Symmachiella dynata: one gene and its partners. The protein of the gene in region 3 interacts with the protein of the main gene of each other region in a pairwise test. Links are inferred from orthologs where the notes say so. Each region holds a gene or a part of one and is shown on either strand. Other genes may lie near its edges.

The links. Proteins that work in one complex are often made in the same cells at the same time.
Region 1: the proteins of rplL (region 3) and dnaE interact in binary tests that used the Escherichia coli proteins (3 or more experiments, as listed by UniProt). The link is inferred for Symmachiella dynata from one-to-one orthologs.
Region 2: the proteins of rplL (region 3) and Mal52_RS18600 interact in binary tests that used the Escherichia coli proteins (3 or more experiments, as listed by UniProt). The link is inferred for Symmachiella dynata from one-to-one orthologs.

Annotation. Positions count from the first base shown.
Region 1 is NZ_CP036276.1:5,703,568-5,710,622, forward strand. Bases 379-4,397 are described here. They hold dnaE (DNA polymerase III subunit alpha), read right to left. Parts: upstream 4,080-4,397; coding sequence 579-4,079; downstream 379-578. Other genes in these bases: pyrH (UMP kinase), read right to left, coding at 379-443. Outside these bases: more of pyrH, read right to left, coding at 1-378; Mal52_RS21550 (PEP-CTERM sorting domain-containing protein), read left to right, coding at 4,411-5,127; Mal52_RS21555 (hypothetical protein), read right to left, coding at 5,235-5,465; Mal52_RS21560 (leucine-rich repeat domain-containing protein), read left to right, coding at 5,584-6,852; Mal52_RS21565 (leucine-rich repeat domain-containing protein), read left to right, coding at 6,917-7,055. UniProt on the Escherichia coli protein: DNA polymerase III is a complex, multichain enzyme responsible for most of the replicative synthesis in bacteria. This DNA polymerase also exhibits 3' to 5' exonuclease activity. The alpha chain is the DNA polymerase catalytic subunit.
Region 2 is NZ_CP036276.1:4,904,798-4,910,699, reverse strand. The notes cover bases 379-3,244. They hold Mal52_RS18600 (universal stress protein), read right to left. Parts: upstream 2,099-3,244; coding sequence 1,658-2,098; downstream 379-1,657. Other genes in these bases: Mal52_RS18595 (alanine/glycine:cation symporter family protein), read right to left, coding at 2,219-3,244; Mal52_RS18605 (DUF971 domain-containing protein), read right to left, coding at 1,299-1,625; Mal52_RS18610 (3-keto-disaccharide hydrolase), read left to right, coding at 405-1,235. Outside these bases: Mal52_RS18615 (thioredoxin family protein), read left to right, coding at 1-227; more of Mal52_RS18595, read right to left, coding at 3,245-3,910; Mal52_RS18590 (helix-turn-helix transcriptional regulator), read left to right, coding at 4,365-5,024; Mal52_RS18585 (NADH-quinone oxidoreductase subunit B), read left to right, coding at 5,173-5,724; Fe-S cluster assembly ATPase SufC, read left to right, coding at 5,821-5,902.
Region 3 is NZ_CP036276.1:6,767,847-6,770,666, reverse strand. It holds rplL (50S ribosomal protein L7/L12), read left to right. Parts: upstream 1-1,116; coding sequence 1,117-1,524; downstream 1,525-2,820. Other genes in the region: rpoB (DNA-directed RNA polymerase subunit beta), read left to right, coding at 2,111-2,820; Mal52_RS25795 (hypothetical protein), read right to left, coding at 1,609-1,854; rplJ (50S ribosomal protein L10), read left to right, coding at 429-947; rplA (50S ribosomal protein L1), read left to right, coding at 1-146. UniProt on the Escherichia coli protein: The binding site for several of the GTPase factors involved in protein synthesis (IF-2, EF-Tu, EF-G and RF3). Is thus essential for accurate translation.

The DNA.
Region 1 (7,055 bases), 1.1 Mb from region 3 along the record:
ATCACCACGCGGCCTTTTTCCAGATGGCGAATACAGCGGCGACGAATGAACGGTTCCGCCACACCCTCCATGCGAATCGCCGTCTGCAACCGTGTGGGGACCCCGGCGTTTTCCAAGGCATCTTGCAGTGCCAACCCGTTGATCACGGTCGCCAACATGCCCATGTAGTGGGCTGTGGGAGCCTTGATCGAGGCGCTGACGGCAGAAAATTGCTTGCCGCGGAGAATGTTCCCCCCGCCAACCACAATTGCCAATTGCACACCCGATTCGACGACCCGCTTGATTTGTTGTGAAACGGCGGCCACCTCGGACATGGTAATGCCCGATTCGCCGCTACGGCAAAAACTTTCGCCGCTCAATTTGAGTAACACACGCGGATAAATCAGCGCGTCTTTGGAGACTGAAGAGTCATCGGACACTGGGGAATCATCAGAGTCGGGCATCGCCGCTGTTCCTTTTGGGCATTGAATCTGTCGGACGGAAAACCGTGCCAATTATTGGTCGAGTCATGCCGTTTTATATCAGGTCACCCACTTCGTGCAACCGGCAAGGTCGGTGAACCGGAGCGTAATATCGACTTAACCGGTCCGCCGACGTCGACGCCGCGCGCCGTGTAAGCGGACATTTGCCTGACCGACGACATCCTGCAATTCCGCTGCGACGCGGGGATCGCCGGAAACGCGCATCTCCGGGGGCGTTGAGAGGATAAACCGCACCTGCCGCGAACGATCTTCCTGATCGACCGATTCGACGACCAGCACGACTTCGCATTTGCCGGGATGCCGGCGGAGAACATCATGTACGCGTTCGACATCTTGGTCGCTGTGGAGGCCGCTTTGGAATTTGATCGCCACCTGTTCGGTGAACTTCCGTTTGGCATCCTCGATGGTCACCATTTCGTTGACGATCAAATTCGGCTCGCGACCGCGCCGATCGACTCGCCCGCGAATAAAGCAGATCATTTCCGGTTTGATCAATTCCTCATACCGGGCATAATCTTCCGGCCAGCAAATGCACCGCACAATGCCCTGGACATCCTCGAAATCAAAGTTGGCGTAGCGGGAATGGCCGTTGGTGCTCGGTTTTTTGGTGGCCGCCATCTTCACCGAATTGATGATGCCCCCCAACAGAACTTCGGCTTTATCGTCCAAGGCATGCAGGTCGCTGGTCGTGTGCGTCGCATACAGATTCAAGACGGCCGCACTTTCCGTCAACGGATGTGACGTCAGATAAAATCCAAAAACCTCTTTTTCAAAGGCAAGTTGCTGCGCGTGTTGCCAGTCTGGTACCTCCGGCAAAGTGCAGACCGGTTCGTCTGCGGTGGTCTCCTCTGGTTCGTCGTCGCCGAACAAGCTTTTTTGACCGCTGGCTTTATCGCGATGAATCGCAGCCGCCCCCTGCACCGCTCGTTCGACCACGGCCATTTGTTGTGCGCGGGTGCCGTCGAGGTTGTCCAGCCCTCCGGCTTTGATGAGGATTTCCAACGTCCCTTTGGTCATGTTTTTGGGATCGACCCGTTCGGCGAGATCGAAGATGCTCTTGTACGGCCCGTTGGCCTGCCGTTCCTCGACGATGGCCTTGGTATTGCTTTCACCGAGACCTTTGATGGCATTCAATCCAAACGTCAATCCATCTTCGATGACGCCAAATTCTTCCACCGATTGATTCACATCGGGGGGATACACCTTGATGTTCATCCGCCGCGCATCGTCCATGTGCTCGTTAATGCGGTCGGAACTTTCCATACCGCAGGACAACAGCGCCGCCATGAACTCCCAGGGATAATGCGCCTTGAGGTAGGCCGTCTGATAAGCAATCGCTCCGTAGGCTGTGGAGTGTGATTTATTGAACCCGTAACCGGCGAAGAACTCGATCATCTGAAACAGTTCTTCCGCCTGTTTCCGATCCATGTTGTTTTCGACCGCCCCGTTCAAAAACTCCTCGCGGTACTTGGCAATCACAGCCAGCTTTTTCTTACCGATCGCCTTAATACATTGATACGACGACGAAAGTTCGATATTCCCCAACCGGTTGAGAATCCGCATCACCTGTTCTTGGTAGACCATCACCCCGTACGTCTCAGCCAGGATCTCGTCGACCACCGGGTGCACGGTCGGTGGATCCATGCGCCCGTTTTTCACGTCGACGTAGGTCATCACCATGCCCCCTTCCAACGGGCCGGGGCGATACAGGGCCGACGTGGCGATGATGTCTTCAAACCGGTCAGGACGCATTTTCTGCAACAGGTCCCGCATCCCACCGCTTTCCAGCTGGAAGATGCCCTTGGTCTCGCCCCGTTGCAGCAGTGCAAACGTCTCCTTGTCGTCCAGTGGAAACTTGGAGGGATCAATATCGTGGCCGGCGTGCTTTTTGACGTTTTTGACCGCCTTGTCGAGAATCGTCAGATTCCGCAGTCCCAAAAAGTCCATCTTCAGCAGTCCGGCAGTCTCGACGTCGGTCCACTGCGTGAGGATGTCCTCTTTGCCGGTGATTTTCTGCAGCGGCACATACTCGTCCAACGGCCGGTCGGCTATCACTACACCGGCGGCGTGGGTTCCGACGTTGCGTGCCAAACCTTCCAACCGCATCGCGAAGTCCAGCACCTCTTTGATTTCCGGGTCGGAGTTGTAAACCGCTTTCAACTCGCCGCTCTCTTCGATGGCATCTTTGAGTTTGATTCCCAAGGTTTCAGGAATCATTTTGGCGACTTGATTCACGCGGTCGATGGGGATGCTCAGCACCCGCGCCACGTCGCGGACCGCCGCTTTGGCTTTCAGCGTGCCGAACGTACCAATTTGGGCGACGTTGGCTTCGCCATATTTTTCCTTCACATAGTTGAGCACGTCCGCGCGGCCGTCGCGGCAGAAGTCGATATCGATATCAGGCGCTTCAGCCCGGTTGGGATCGAGAAACCGCTCGAACAGCAGGTCATATTCCAACGGGCAAACGTTGCTCAGCCCCAACACATAGGCCACGATCGCTCCACACGCCGAACCGCGTGCCAGATTCGGGATGCCCTTGGACCGGGAAAAGCGGACGAAGTCCCACACGATCAAAAAGTAACTCGAATACCCCATCCGCTCGATGATGCTCAGCTCGTAATCCAAGCGGTCAAAATATTTCTGGTCCGCATCCTTTCCATACCGCCATTCAATGCCATTGGTGCACAACTCACGGAGGTACTCGACGTCGGTTTTACCTTCGGGCGGTTTGAATACGGGATAGTGCCGCGCGGTTAGGTCAATTTGAATATCGACCTTGTCGGCGATCTCCTGACTGCGGGCCACGGCGTCGGCGTGATCGGGGAAGGCAGCGTACATCTCTTCGGGCGAGCGGACGAAAAACTGTGAGCCTTCCATCTTCATTCGCCGCGTGTCGCTGCGGTAGCTCTTGGTATTCACGCACAGCAGCACATCGTGAGCAGCCGCGTCATCCTCGCACAAATAATGCGAGTCGTTCGTCGCCACCAGCGGCAGGCCTTTTTTGTTGGCGAAGTCGACCGTTGCATCGGCACAGATTTTTTGAATTTCCAAACCGGCATTTTGAATCTCGAGGTAATAGTCCTCGCCGAACATCTTGTGAAACCACTGAATCGTGTTATCGGCTTCCTGCATCCGTTCGCCAAGGATTTGCTGCGACAATTCCGCTGCCGCACATCCGGAAAGGCAAATCAATCCTTCGCGATGACGTTCCAGCAGTTCCTTGTCGATACGAGGCTTGTAATAAAACCCCTCCAAATAGGCCGCCGATGCCAGCTTGACCAGATTTTTGAAACCGGTGTAGTTTTTGGCCAACAGCGTGAGGTGGAAACTCGCCTCTTTCATCCGCGACGCATTGCGATCAAACCGGCTGCCGGGGGCGATATAGGCTTCGTAGCCTAGGATCGGTTTGATCCCTTCGCGTTGGCAGGTTTGGTAGAACTCCAACGCGCCGAATAAATTCCCGTGATCGGTGATCGCCAGCGAATTCATGCCCATGTCTTTGGCTTGTTGAACCAAAGCAGGAATCTTGCTGGCACCGTCGAGCAAGCTGTAGTGGGTGTGGCAATGCAGATGAACAAAGGGACGTGCGTCGTTCATAACGATCCTTCAGTGGGTGTGCCTGGGGCGCGGACGGTCCGTCGCGAGCGGTTTTCAAGCCATTGTATCAACCGCCTTGCGGGGCATCGACCAAATCGGGCGGAAAAGTTGATAACGGGCAGTTTTGCCTATGTTTCAAGGCAAAACGAGACCAATGGCTCGCCTATTTGCTCGTATTTATTTGCAAAAAGCACGGGGCGTGCTCATTGATTCTGCTTGTTGTCGCCAGCAGCTTGGGACATGATGGAAGGATGAACACGTGGGAAAGGTGCCCAGCGAAAACAGACGGATTTTTTCTTCAAAGATTTTCAACGAACGATGAGGCGCACAAATGGGGTTTAAAAAAACGGGACGACTCGTCCTCGCTCTGGCGATGACAGTCACGATGGTGACAGCGGCGCAGGCCGGACCGATCCAGGTGGGAGGCACGTATAACGTTAGAAACACGAACTTCCCCAACAGTTTTACGAGCGGACCGCTGACGATCAACTCGACAGCCAAACCGATCGGCGGCGCCGGTTCGGGCGGACTGACGGTGCGTGAACGGATTACCGACACCAGCTCCGAAGCGCAATGGATTGAATGGATCTTCGAAAAGACCGATGCGCCGTTGGCCGATGTGACTACCGGGGGTTGGAAGACTGAAATCTTCAATGTACCGGTCACCACTCCGGTGATTTATGATGGATTCTTCATTTACTGGACGATCAACGGCACCGCCGCGCAAAACATCACCACCATCCCCGGATTGGGCGCCCCGCAGGTCAACCCGCTGAACTCGTCGCATTTGGTGTACGGCGGGTATTTCCCAGCCGAAGGCCCCTTCACCGGCCCGTTGAGCTTCGATGCACTCCTGACCAATTACGGATTGGGAATTTCGGATGGAAACATGGACATCAACCAAATCAACGGCTTTGTCGTCGGCGCTCACCTGACAACATCAGTCAGCGCCGACGTAGTCCCCGAACCAGCCAGCATCACCATGCTGGCCATTGGCGGCATCGCCCTATGCGGCTACGGCTGGCGACGTAAACGCCGAACGGTCTGAGACGACTACGACGCTCGAAATGAAAACAGACCGCCCGCTTGAAAACGTCGGCGGTCTTTTTTGTTCGGTGGTTCTAAATTCGTGAGCCGTGAGCGTGGGCGCGCTGGTTATGCTATCTGCCGCCGAATGTCATCAAATGCCTCGGAGACAAGTTCCGCTTTCCCATCCGCATAATCGCGATGGCCTTGCTGGATATCGTCAATTGTCTTTTGGCGTTCGTATTGTTCGCGCCACTGCTTGAGCAGGTTCTCAGGTGACATATCAGCAGCGTCACTTTTGAGGTACTCAGTGATAAATTGATGAAACTCTAGCGTTTCACTGGGAACATGAGTTGTCATAGAATTTGCCTCCATGATCAACATATCACAATGCGGCTACCAAGGTCAAAATGGATTTCACAGCAAGACGGGATTTTTCTGGTAGACTACCCGGACACACAACATAGGAGCGCTCGCCATGTCCGAACCGAAACCAGCCAAATCTCAGGTAATTTTCTGGGTCTTTTTGTTCTTCGCTATTGCCACCGCTGTGGTTTTGATCTCCGTTTTTAATATACGTTCGCGTCATGAGCGTCAGCAGGCGGCGATTGTTGAGATTAACCGGCTCAGGGGCATTACTGAGACGCAAGTCAGACGCCCCTGGGGTATTCCCGATCGGCTTTGGCCTTCCGTGGATCACCTGTTTGTGCACCTGGAAAAGGTGGACTTCAATAGCAAGAAAGTCAACGACGACGACCTGCGGTTGTTGCAGGATACGGATCACGTATGGAAGTTACTTTTGCACAACACTGAGATTACCGATGCAGGAGTGCAGTACCTAAAAGATATGCCGCAGCTTAGGGTATTGACGCTCGGGAACACCAAAGTGAGTGATGCGGGGCTGGCAAACCTGACTGGGATCACAACTCTCATCGATCTTTCGTTGGGGAACGATAAACACGGCGATGCTGGATTGGTGCATATTGGCAAAATAACTAGCTTGAGAATGTTGACAGTCGGTGGAGCGGACATTACCGATGCGGGGTTGGCGCACCTGAGCAAATTGAGGAAGCTGAAAACTCTCAGATTAAGCGGCGCCCAAATAACCGATGCCGGATTGAAGCAATTCAGTTCGTTGCGAAATTTGCATTTGCTGGAAATCTCTGGCACAAACATTACCGATGCCAGCTTGACCGATCTCGGCAGCTTTTCAAAGCTGAAAAGATTGGCGCTTGTCGATTGCCCGCTGCGCGGGCCAGGGTTGGCGGAATTGGGGCGGCTAAAAAACCTGCAGAGCTTGCAGCTCACTCATACGCGGATTGACGACGACGGCTTGCGATATCTGCCGCGGCTCTCCCGACTGAGGAGTCTCAATTTGTCGGATTCAAACATCAACGGCGCAGGGCTGCAACATCTCAGTGGTTTGCCGGAACTTCACTCGTTAACCTTGCAGAACACGGGTGTCAAAAACGCGGGGTTGGAGCACATAGCAAAATTGAAAAAGCTCTCCGGCTTGATTTTAACGAACTGCCCGATCGACAAAGCGGGTTTAGAAAAACTCAGAAACGCTCCTGAATTGTCATATTTGAACTTGAATGACACCCCCATTGACGACGACGCAGTCGCAGCGCTCGCGATGCTTCAGAAATTAAAAGTCTTACAACTGAAAAACACCGCCGTCACCCCAGACGGCATTGCCCGACTGCAGGAGGCATTGCCGGATTGTAAAGTTTATACCGATCCGTAGTTATTGGAGTCGTTCGTCCATGAGAAACGGTGCGGAACCGAGGAGATAATTAGGAGCGCTCGCCATGTCCGAACCCCACCCCCCAAAAAAATCTCGCTGGCTCCGCGCGGGGCTAATGCTGCTCGTCTGCGTCATGTTGCTACTCGCCGGCGGGGTGTTTAGCGTGTGGTTGCCGTATCACCGCGAACGGCAGGCGATTACCG
Region 2 (5,902 bases), 1.9 Mb from region 3 along the record:
CCTGCACGCCTGATTTCTTCTTGTTCGATGCCGATCACAAACTGGTCTATCGAGGGCAATTAGACGACAGTCGGCCCGATAGCGGGATCCCTGTCACCGGCGAAGACTTGCGTGGAGCGCTCGATGCCCTACTGGCTGGCGAAGCGATTCCTGGCGAGCAAAAACCAAGCATTGGCTGCAATATTAAGTGGAAAACGGGCAACGAACCGTCGTACTTTCCCGCCTAAACCTAGCCTGCAGAGCTGGATTGGTTTTTTGGGGTTTCGCTGCTGGATGCGGATTAGGCGATTGAATGCGCGGGGCGGGAGGCTTAGAATTGAGGAACGGGCCAAGGGTTTTTCCCCATTCGTTCGCAACTCTCATTGCTTGTCATTATCCCGTCTTGATTCAAGTTCAATTTTTCCATGAAATCGCATTTCGGACTTCCTCAACCCGTACAGAGAATTGCAAGCCTGCGCCAGCCTGCTGGGCGGTTGCGGGCCGAGGTATTCTTTGTGACGCTGTTGGGCGTTTTGCTAACCGGGTTGATGGTTGCAGCGCAAGAAGAGCAACCGGCTAAGGCCGCGACAACTAAAGAAGAACCGGCTAAAAAAGAACCAGTTAAAGAGGAGTCCGACAAAGAACAACCGGCCAAACCTGGTGACGGTCAACCGCCGAGCCTGCTCGATTCGCCCAAGTTCTTCGAAGCCTGGGAACACTACTCCGCCGAAGAGGGAACCAAACTGGAAGACGTGTGGAGGATTGTCCAGGAAAAGGTCACGGTGGAGAGGAACGGACAGACGGTCGAAAAAATTGATAACGTTTTGCTCTGCACCGGAAAGCCGTTCGGATATTTACGCTCTAAGGAAATCTACGAGGATTGCCAGTTTGGATTGGAATGGCGGTTTCCCAAGGATGAAAACGGCAATAGCGGCATCTTGGTGTATGGTGTTGGCAAAGACGAGATCTGGCCCAAGTCGATTCAGATTCAATTTCACCGGCCCAAAGTCGGCAGCGTGTTTCCGATGAAGGACGCGACGTGCGACCCGCAACTTCCCGGTAAGATGTTGGAGAAACCGGCCAGTGAGTGGAACACTTGTGTCGTCACCTGCCGTGGCGACACGATCTCTTTAGAAATCAACGGCCAGGATTTTGGCGTCGTAAAAGGCTGCATGCCAACCAAAGGCTTTATCGCTCTGCAAAGCGAAGGGGCGGAAGTCCGCTTCCGCAATTTTTGGAAACGCCCGCTGAAGTAGCGGCTGCCAAGCATCGTTGCATTTCGCCGCGACTTATTCCACTGTGGCTTATTCCAAGGTGGCTTATTCCACCGTGGCGGTCCCCAATTCCCGCAGCAGCTCCAGCGAATAGATACCCGTTGCGTGTCCATCGCTAAAGGCGATGTTGTACGCATAGTTGCCCAACGGTTTCATGCCCGCCACCTTTGTCGGCGCTGCTTCTTCAATCGATAGCACGGGCAGACCCAGCGGGTCCGGGGCAGGTTCGTCCCGCTTTGCGCGGCATGTCGCGCAGGGGCAACTGTTACGCAAGAGCGACGCCGCGTACTCCATCCGGACACCGTCGTTCCAGACAATGATCAGATTGCCGTCTTGGCTGCTTAGATTCAGGGGCATCAATTCGCTGGACATTTCTTCGTTACCTATTCGGTGAAAACCGTCGTTCACTCGGCGTCGCTGCGGCGTAAAACCAGTACGGGACAATGTGCGTGGCGAATGACCCGTTCGGCAACCGACCCCAATACTAACCGTTTGAATCCACCATAGCCATGTGACGAAATCACGATCAAGTCTGCTGCAAGATCCGCGGCAAACTCGGTGATCAGGAAACCGGGATCACCAAATTTTACGTCGAATTGGACGCCATCCAATCCATGTTCGTGGGCATAGGTGGCGAACGTCTTCCGCACAGCTTTTTCCCGTGACTCGTCGTTGACTTCGCCCCAGATCACACCGGGAGAAAGCCCTTCCAGCGGAATCAGCACATGCACAGCATGCACATCGCTGGGACTGGCGGCCATTTCTACGGCAGTGGAAATCGCCTCTAGAGACGTCTCAGAAAAATCGACCGGGATCACGACCTTACGTTTGGGGAGCCATGACATGGTTCTGTGTCCTTAATTGTGAATTCGGCGAGTCGCACTAAGGGGCGTAACATCCGTGGCTAACTGCCGTGGTCTCGCAGGTTCGCTGCGATAGATTTTGATTGTTTCGATCAGGCTCTGCTATTTGTGTCTCTTAAACTCGCCCGCCTTGTAGCGCCGCCAATAGTTGTTGAGATCCTTACGGACCTTGCCGCTGAGCAGTGCCACGCCCAACACATTGGGGAAGGCCATCGTGAGGATCATCAGGTCGCTAAATTCCAATACATTCTTGGCCGACACAATGGACCCAAGAAATACAAATACCAAAAACACAATTTTATAAGGCAGAGACGCCCTGCGACCAAACAACGTCGTTGCGCAGCGTTCGCCGTAATAAGACCAGCTGATCATTGTCGAATATGCGAACAGAACGACCGCCACCGCCAGCAGATAGGGGAACCAAGAGACCTGTGATTGCAACGCTGCGGAAGTCAGCGCCGCTCCATTATCGCCGACTACGTATTCTTGCAATTCCGGATACTTCGCCGCATCATAGACTTGCGTGATGACGATCACCAATCCGGTCATCATACAGACCACAACCGTATCAATAAACGGCCCCAGTGATGCCACCGCTCCTTCACGAATCGGTTCTTTGGTTTTTGCGGCAGCATGGGCAATGGCGGCCGAACCGGTCCCTGCTTCATTGGAAAACGCAGCCCGCTTAAAGCCGATGACGATCACGCCCAGGATGCCGCCCTTAGCGGCGTCGGGTTGAAAGGCCGTGCGGAAGATCTCTTCGATCGCCCAAGGGATACGTTCGAAGTTGGTGGACAGAATGTAGAGCGCGACCAGAATATAAATTCCGCACATCAGCGGGACAATTTTTTCGGCCGTCGCGGCAATCCGGCGAATGCCGCCAATAATCACGACACCGACCACCGCAGCCATGACCAAACCGTATACGGGTTCGTTTCCATCAAGCCAAGTGAACTTCGTTTTAATCGCGCCCAACGACTGGTCCACCTGATACGCGCAGCCGCCGCCGAATGAGGCCATTATACAGAAGATCGAAAACATGACTGCCAGGCATTTGCCGAGGACTCCCAGCCCTTTTTCTCGCAAACCATCGGCCAAATACCGCATCGGACCGCCGGAAACCTGCCCGTCCGGATCGACGTGCCGGTACGATTGGGCCAGCGTGCACTCCACAAATTTGCTACTCATCCCCAGCACGCCGGCGACAAGCATCCAGACCAAAGCACCCGGTCCGCCGGTGCCGACGGCAATTGCCACGCCACCAATGTTTCCCAAACCAACGGTCGCTGACAGTGCGGAGGAGAGCGCCTGAAAGTGCGAGACCTCGCCCACGTCGTTGGGATCGTCGTAGTCCCCCTTCACCACCCGCACCGCATGCCAGAAGCCGCGGATGTTGATAAAGCCCATACGTATCGTAAAAAAGATCGCCCCGACGACGAGCCACACTACGACCACCGGCAATTTGGTGCCGATCAGTACCTGTTGGTCCTGGGGCAGGTCGGCTGTGGCCGGATCAATATAGGGCCGCCATTCCCCGGCGTAAAAGTCGTAATAGGGCACGGGGTAAAACGCGAAGGTCGCGACCGGCGCCACGAGGTACTTCCCAAAAAACTCGTCGACCTTGTCGATCCACGTTTTAGGTTCAGCTGGGGATGTTTCGGTCGCTTCATTGGCCTCAGCGGCCGATTCGCTAGGCGATGGTGAGGGGGTCTCTTGAGCGGAGGAGGGTGGGGGGAAGGCGAAAAACGTTGCCGCGACGAGGGCCACGATGACGCAGGAAAAGGTTTTGCGCATGTCGAACTTATTTCCCCTTCGGTTCCAGGTAGTGGTGACCGGCAGCAGGCCCCAAAGGGGACCGCGCTCGAACGAATATAACAGGCCCATCTTTATGAAGAAACTGTGATTGTGCCAGTCAACACACCGTGCCGTTGCTGCTGCGAGGCTCCAGTGGATTCCAAATCTCAATTGTCGAGTTACAAAACGAGGGTTTGACGGGATGATTTTGAGATAGCGATTGAAGCTTCACCTGAGTTACTCACAATATATTCGATCGCAATAATTGGAGTTGAGCCTTGGCTACTCTTGGGACGCGATTCGCTAGATTCTTATGCCAAAGACATCGATTGGGACGCCTTGATATTCTTTTTCGCATTTTTAGTTGTCAATATTACTTGAAATGTATAGGATAACGTTGTAGCGAGGGTGTATTTCCTGCCTGAGCAACGCAAATGATCGGCTGTAAATCCTTATGAAGAAAACACTTGAGAGTCAGGATCGCGAGTTTCTGGAACGGTTGCAGCGGCTCGGCTGCGGAACCGTGCAGGAGGTTTGCAAAGAGTTGGGGGTGACGGCAACCGCCGTGCGCCACCGGCTGGTTCGGCTACAGGGTTTGGGATTTGTGGGCCGTGATCTTGTCCGCGAAGGGCGCGGTCGTCCGCATCACGTTTATCGCGTCACGCAGGCGGGACAACGTGAGTTGGGGGACAATTACGGCGATTTGGCACTAGTGCTTTGGCGGGAATTGCAGAGTATCCCCGACCAAGCAGTCCGTGCTCAGGTTGAATCGCGGATCCGTGATGCGATGGTTTCGCAATACGCACATGCGGTCAACAGTCCGCAGTTGCGAGATCGCTTCCAGCAGTTGGGTGAGGTCTTAGCGAAACGCGGATATGACGTCGAAGTCGATCAATCGTCCGAGTTACCGGTACTCCGCGAAAATAACTGTCCCTACCAGGAATTGGCGGATAGCGATCGCGGGATTTGCGAAATGGAAGAAGAAGTTTTCGAAAAGGTTTTGGGTGTGCCGCTCAGGCTTTCCCAATGTTTTTTAGATGGTCATTCCTGCTGCGAATTTGAGCCGGCAGAAGTGGCTTCTCCCCCTGTTAATAACGCAGCAGATTCTCGGTAGTCCCCATGGATTGCGATAGAGGACAGAGTTGCTAAAGTGGACATAATCGGTCGGCGGTTCACAAAGACGCCGACTTGTCCTGGCTGGACACAAATGCATTGTTCAAGCCACTTTAGTTCCGTAGACATTCGAAAGTAGACAACCTCAAATGGCCTGGATCGACGAACGCTTTGAAGAAAACGTTGTGGTCACTACGTTGGAACAAGGGATGAACTGGGCGCGGCAGTCCAGTATTTGGCCCATGACGTTTGGGTTGGCTTGCTGTGCCATCGAAATGATGGCCGCTGGAGCCAGCCGATTTGACTTGGATCGGTTTGGAGCGGGTGCGTTTCGTGCAACTCCGCGTCAAGCCGACCTGATGATTGTTGCCGGCACGGTGACCCACAAGATGGCCAGCCGCGTGCGTCGACTTTACGAACAAATGCCCGACCCCAAATACGTCATCGCCATGGGCGCTTGCACGGTGGGTGGCGGTCCTTATTTCAAATATGGTTATCACGTGGTCAAGGGGGTCGATTTGGTTGTTCCGGTCGACGTCTATGTCCCCGGGTGCCCTCCGCGTCCCGAAGCCTTGTTGGAAGGCCTGATGCGGGTGCAGGATAAAATCAAAGCCAAGCGTATTGCCAAAGGGGCAATCGACGAATTGCCGGTGCCGCATCACAGTGGCCAAGTGGCGATTCCCGAAGTTCTGGAAGTCTGATTCGCCACGCCGCGAGTCACGAGCGACGAACCCTGGTTGCAACCACCAGGGACTCATGAAACCAAAAATGCTGAAAGGCAAGTTAGCGAATCCGGAATGAGCAGTTTACTGAAAATTGAAGATCTGCGGGTCAGCGTTGATGGCACTCCCATTCTTAAGGGAGTCAATCTCGACATCC
Region 3 (2,820 bases):
CGTTCAGTGAAGAGCAGTTGGTGGACAATATTTCCGCTTTCATCAAGCAGATTCGTGCGATGAAGCCCTCGGGGTCCAAAGGGGTCTACGTGCGAACCATCGCCGTTTCAGCCACGCACAGCCCGGGAATTGGTATCGCACTGTGATTTTTGCAGTGGTGCACACTCAGTTGGCCGGAGTGTGTGCTGAGCAACGCATTGGCTGGCTTCCAGTCAACGCAGCGGCTTGAAAATGTGGCATCGGCGGGATTGTTTGGGCGATTCTGACGCTTTTGGCATAGAAATCGCTTCGGACGCGTGACTTTTTTCTCCCGTTGGTTTAGTGTACGCGATAAGCCCCGGCGCAGCCGGTTTGTAGCGGCCTTCTGGGCTGCCCTTGGATCGGTGAGAAATTTGCGCTGGGCGCACTAGCATTGATTGTTAAGTAGCATGAGTAAATACATCAAGGAATTGATTGCGTCGGATGTCCGCGAGCGGATCGGCGACGTGCAGGAACTGTTGGTGATCGATCCGTCGAAGGTTGATGCGATCACGACCAATCAGTTGCGCTTGGACCTGCGTAAAAAAGAAATCAAGATGGTGCTGGTCAAGAATTCCTTGGCGCGTATGGCACTGAATCAGGCGGGGGTTTCTGCCTTAGATCCGATCTTGGCTGGTCCGTCGGCCTTGGTTTGGGGTGGCGAGGATATCGTCGCGCTCTCCAAGGAGATGGCCAATTGGGCCAAGCAGATCGATGGGTTGGAAATCAAGGGTGGCACGGTCGAGGGGACGACATTGTCGGCCGCTGACGTGGAAGTCCTGAGTAAGAGTCCGGGCCGTTTGGAGTTGATCAGTCAGATTGCAGGGTTGGCACTCAGCCCGGGTGGTCAATTGGTCGGTGCTTTGCTTGGCCCCGGCGGCAAGGTGTCCGGGCAAGTCAAGGCCCACTCGGAGCGAGAAGAAGAGTAGTCGTTTCGATTTGTTGTTTGAGTTGAGTTTTGAAGAGCGGTTGGAAGCTAGAAGAGCTTAGTCTGCGCCAGTTGGGGGCATCGGCTCGTGAGTGGTCCTGCCTGCGAATCTCCTATAAATTCTGTATATGCGTCCAACGATTTTGATGTGCTGAGAAAGGAACACGGTTATGGCGACGGCTGATGTGATTGAATACGATGAACCGACGGTTGAGTTGGGTGACAAGATTGCTGGCTTGACATTGTTGGAGGCCAAGAAGCTGGCCGACTACCTGAAAGATCACCATGGCATCGAGCCGGCTGGTGGTGGCGTTGTTGTGGCGGCTTCCGGTGGAGATGGTGGCGGCGGTGAAGCTGCGGCCGAGCAAACGGAATTCACTTGCATGATCACCGGGTTTGGTGACAGCAAGATTCCGGTGATTAAAGTCGTGCGTGCCGCGACCGGTTTGGGTCTGAAGGAAGCCAAGGAATTGGTTGAAAATGCTCCCAAACCGTTGAAAGAGGGAGTCTCCAAGGAAGATGCAGAGAAGTTGAAAGCGGAAGTTGAAGCCGCTGGTGGTACTGCTGAAATCAAGTGATCGCAGGTGTTGCCGTGGTGCGGGCTGCTTGAGGGATGGGCGGTTGTCGATTTTGTTGGGCAGCCGCTTGAGGATTCGGCGGATCTATTTCCAGGTGGGTTTGGGCGTAGCGCCGTCGTTGGCCGTTGTGGTTTGATCGTGCAGGCGTGTAGAGGCTGTCTCTAACGGGTGCGGTTCGGCAATTGCGCGGGTGAGCCGTTCGTTTGTCGGGTTGAGTTCGTTGAGGCGCTGGTCGCAGTGGTTGGAGCCGCTGCGGTGATGACTGTATGGCGCGCGTGCCGTGGTGTAGTGCCGCGGCAGCGAGCCGTCCGCCCCTAAAACCAACTTCATGGATCCTTGGTAATCTTCGCTCTTGCTCAAACATCGCTCCACTGCAATATGGCTGAGAGTTGTCACTCATTCGGTCTCGATGCCGCTGACCCTCGAGCACGCTGCGCGTTATGGCGCTTCTTGTGCGGACTCGTTTCGGCGCGCGTGATGTTTCGCGCTGCGGGGAAGGGTTGCCGGTGGAGGCTGTTCATGGATTAGTCTCCTGTTTCCGCCGCCACGCACATCAGGCAGAACCTAGGAATTTAGAGAGCCACGCATGCCTATTCCTCACCAACGCACGTTGATTTTTGATGAAGTTCGTAACTTTGGTGAAATCCCCGACGAATTTGAGTTGCCTGACCTGACTCAGATTCAGACCGCGTCTTACGCGGAGTTCTTGCAGGTCGGTGTTCCCTCGCGGCAGCGCAAGGATCAAGGCCTGGAGGGCATCCTCCGTGAGATTTTCCCTGTGGAAAGCTATGACGGCCAGTATTCGCTGGATTACGTCAAGTATGAACTGGGGAAACCTCGCTACACGCCGACCGAATGTGTCCAATTGCGGATGACGTACGGCCGTCCGTTCCGTGTTTGGTTGCGTCTGAATAAAGAGCAGCCGATCGAGGAAGAGGTCTATCTGGGCGACATGCCGATCATGCTCGGTGGTGGTGAGTTTATCATCAACGGTGCCGAGCGGGTGGTCGTGAGTCAGTTGCACCGTTCGCCCGGTGTGGACTTTGTCTCTTCTTCCGAGCCGGGTGGAAAGCCGACCTATTCGTGTCGCGTGATTCCCGAGCGGGGAAGCTGGATCGAGTTGAACATCTCGAAGAAGGAAGGTCTTGGCGTTCGGATTGACCAAAGTGGTAAGTTCTCGGCTCTGACGTTGCTGCGAGCGATGGATCCGGAGTACTCGACCGATGCTTCGTTGCTGAAGTTGTTCTACGAGGTGACCGAAAGCAAGACGTCGCCGGCCAGTTTGGAGAAAACGTT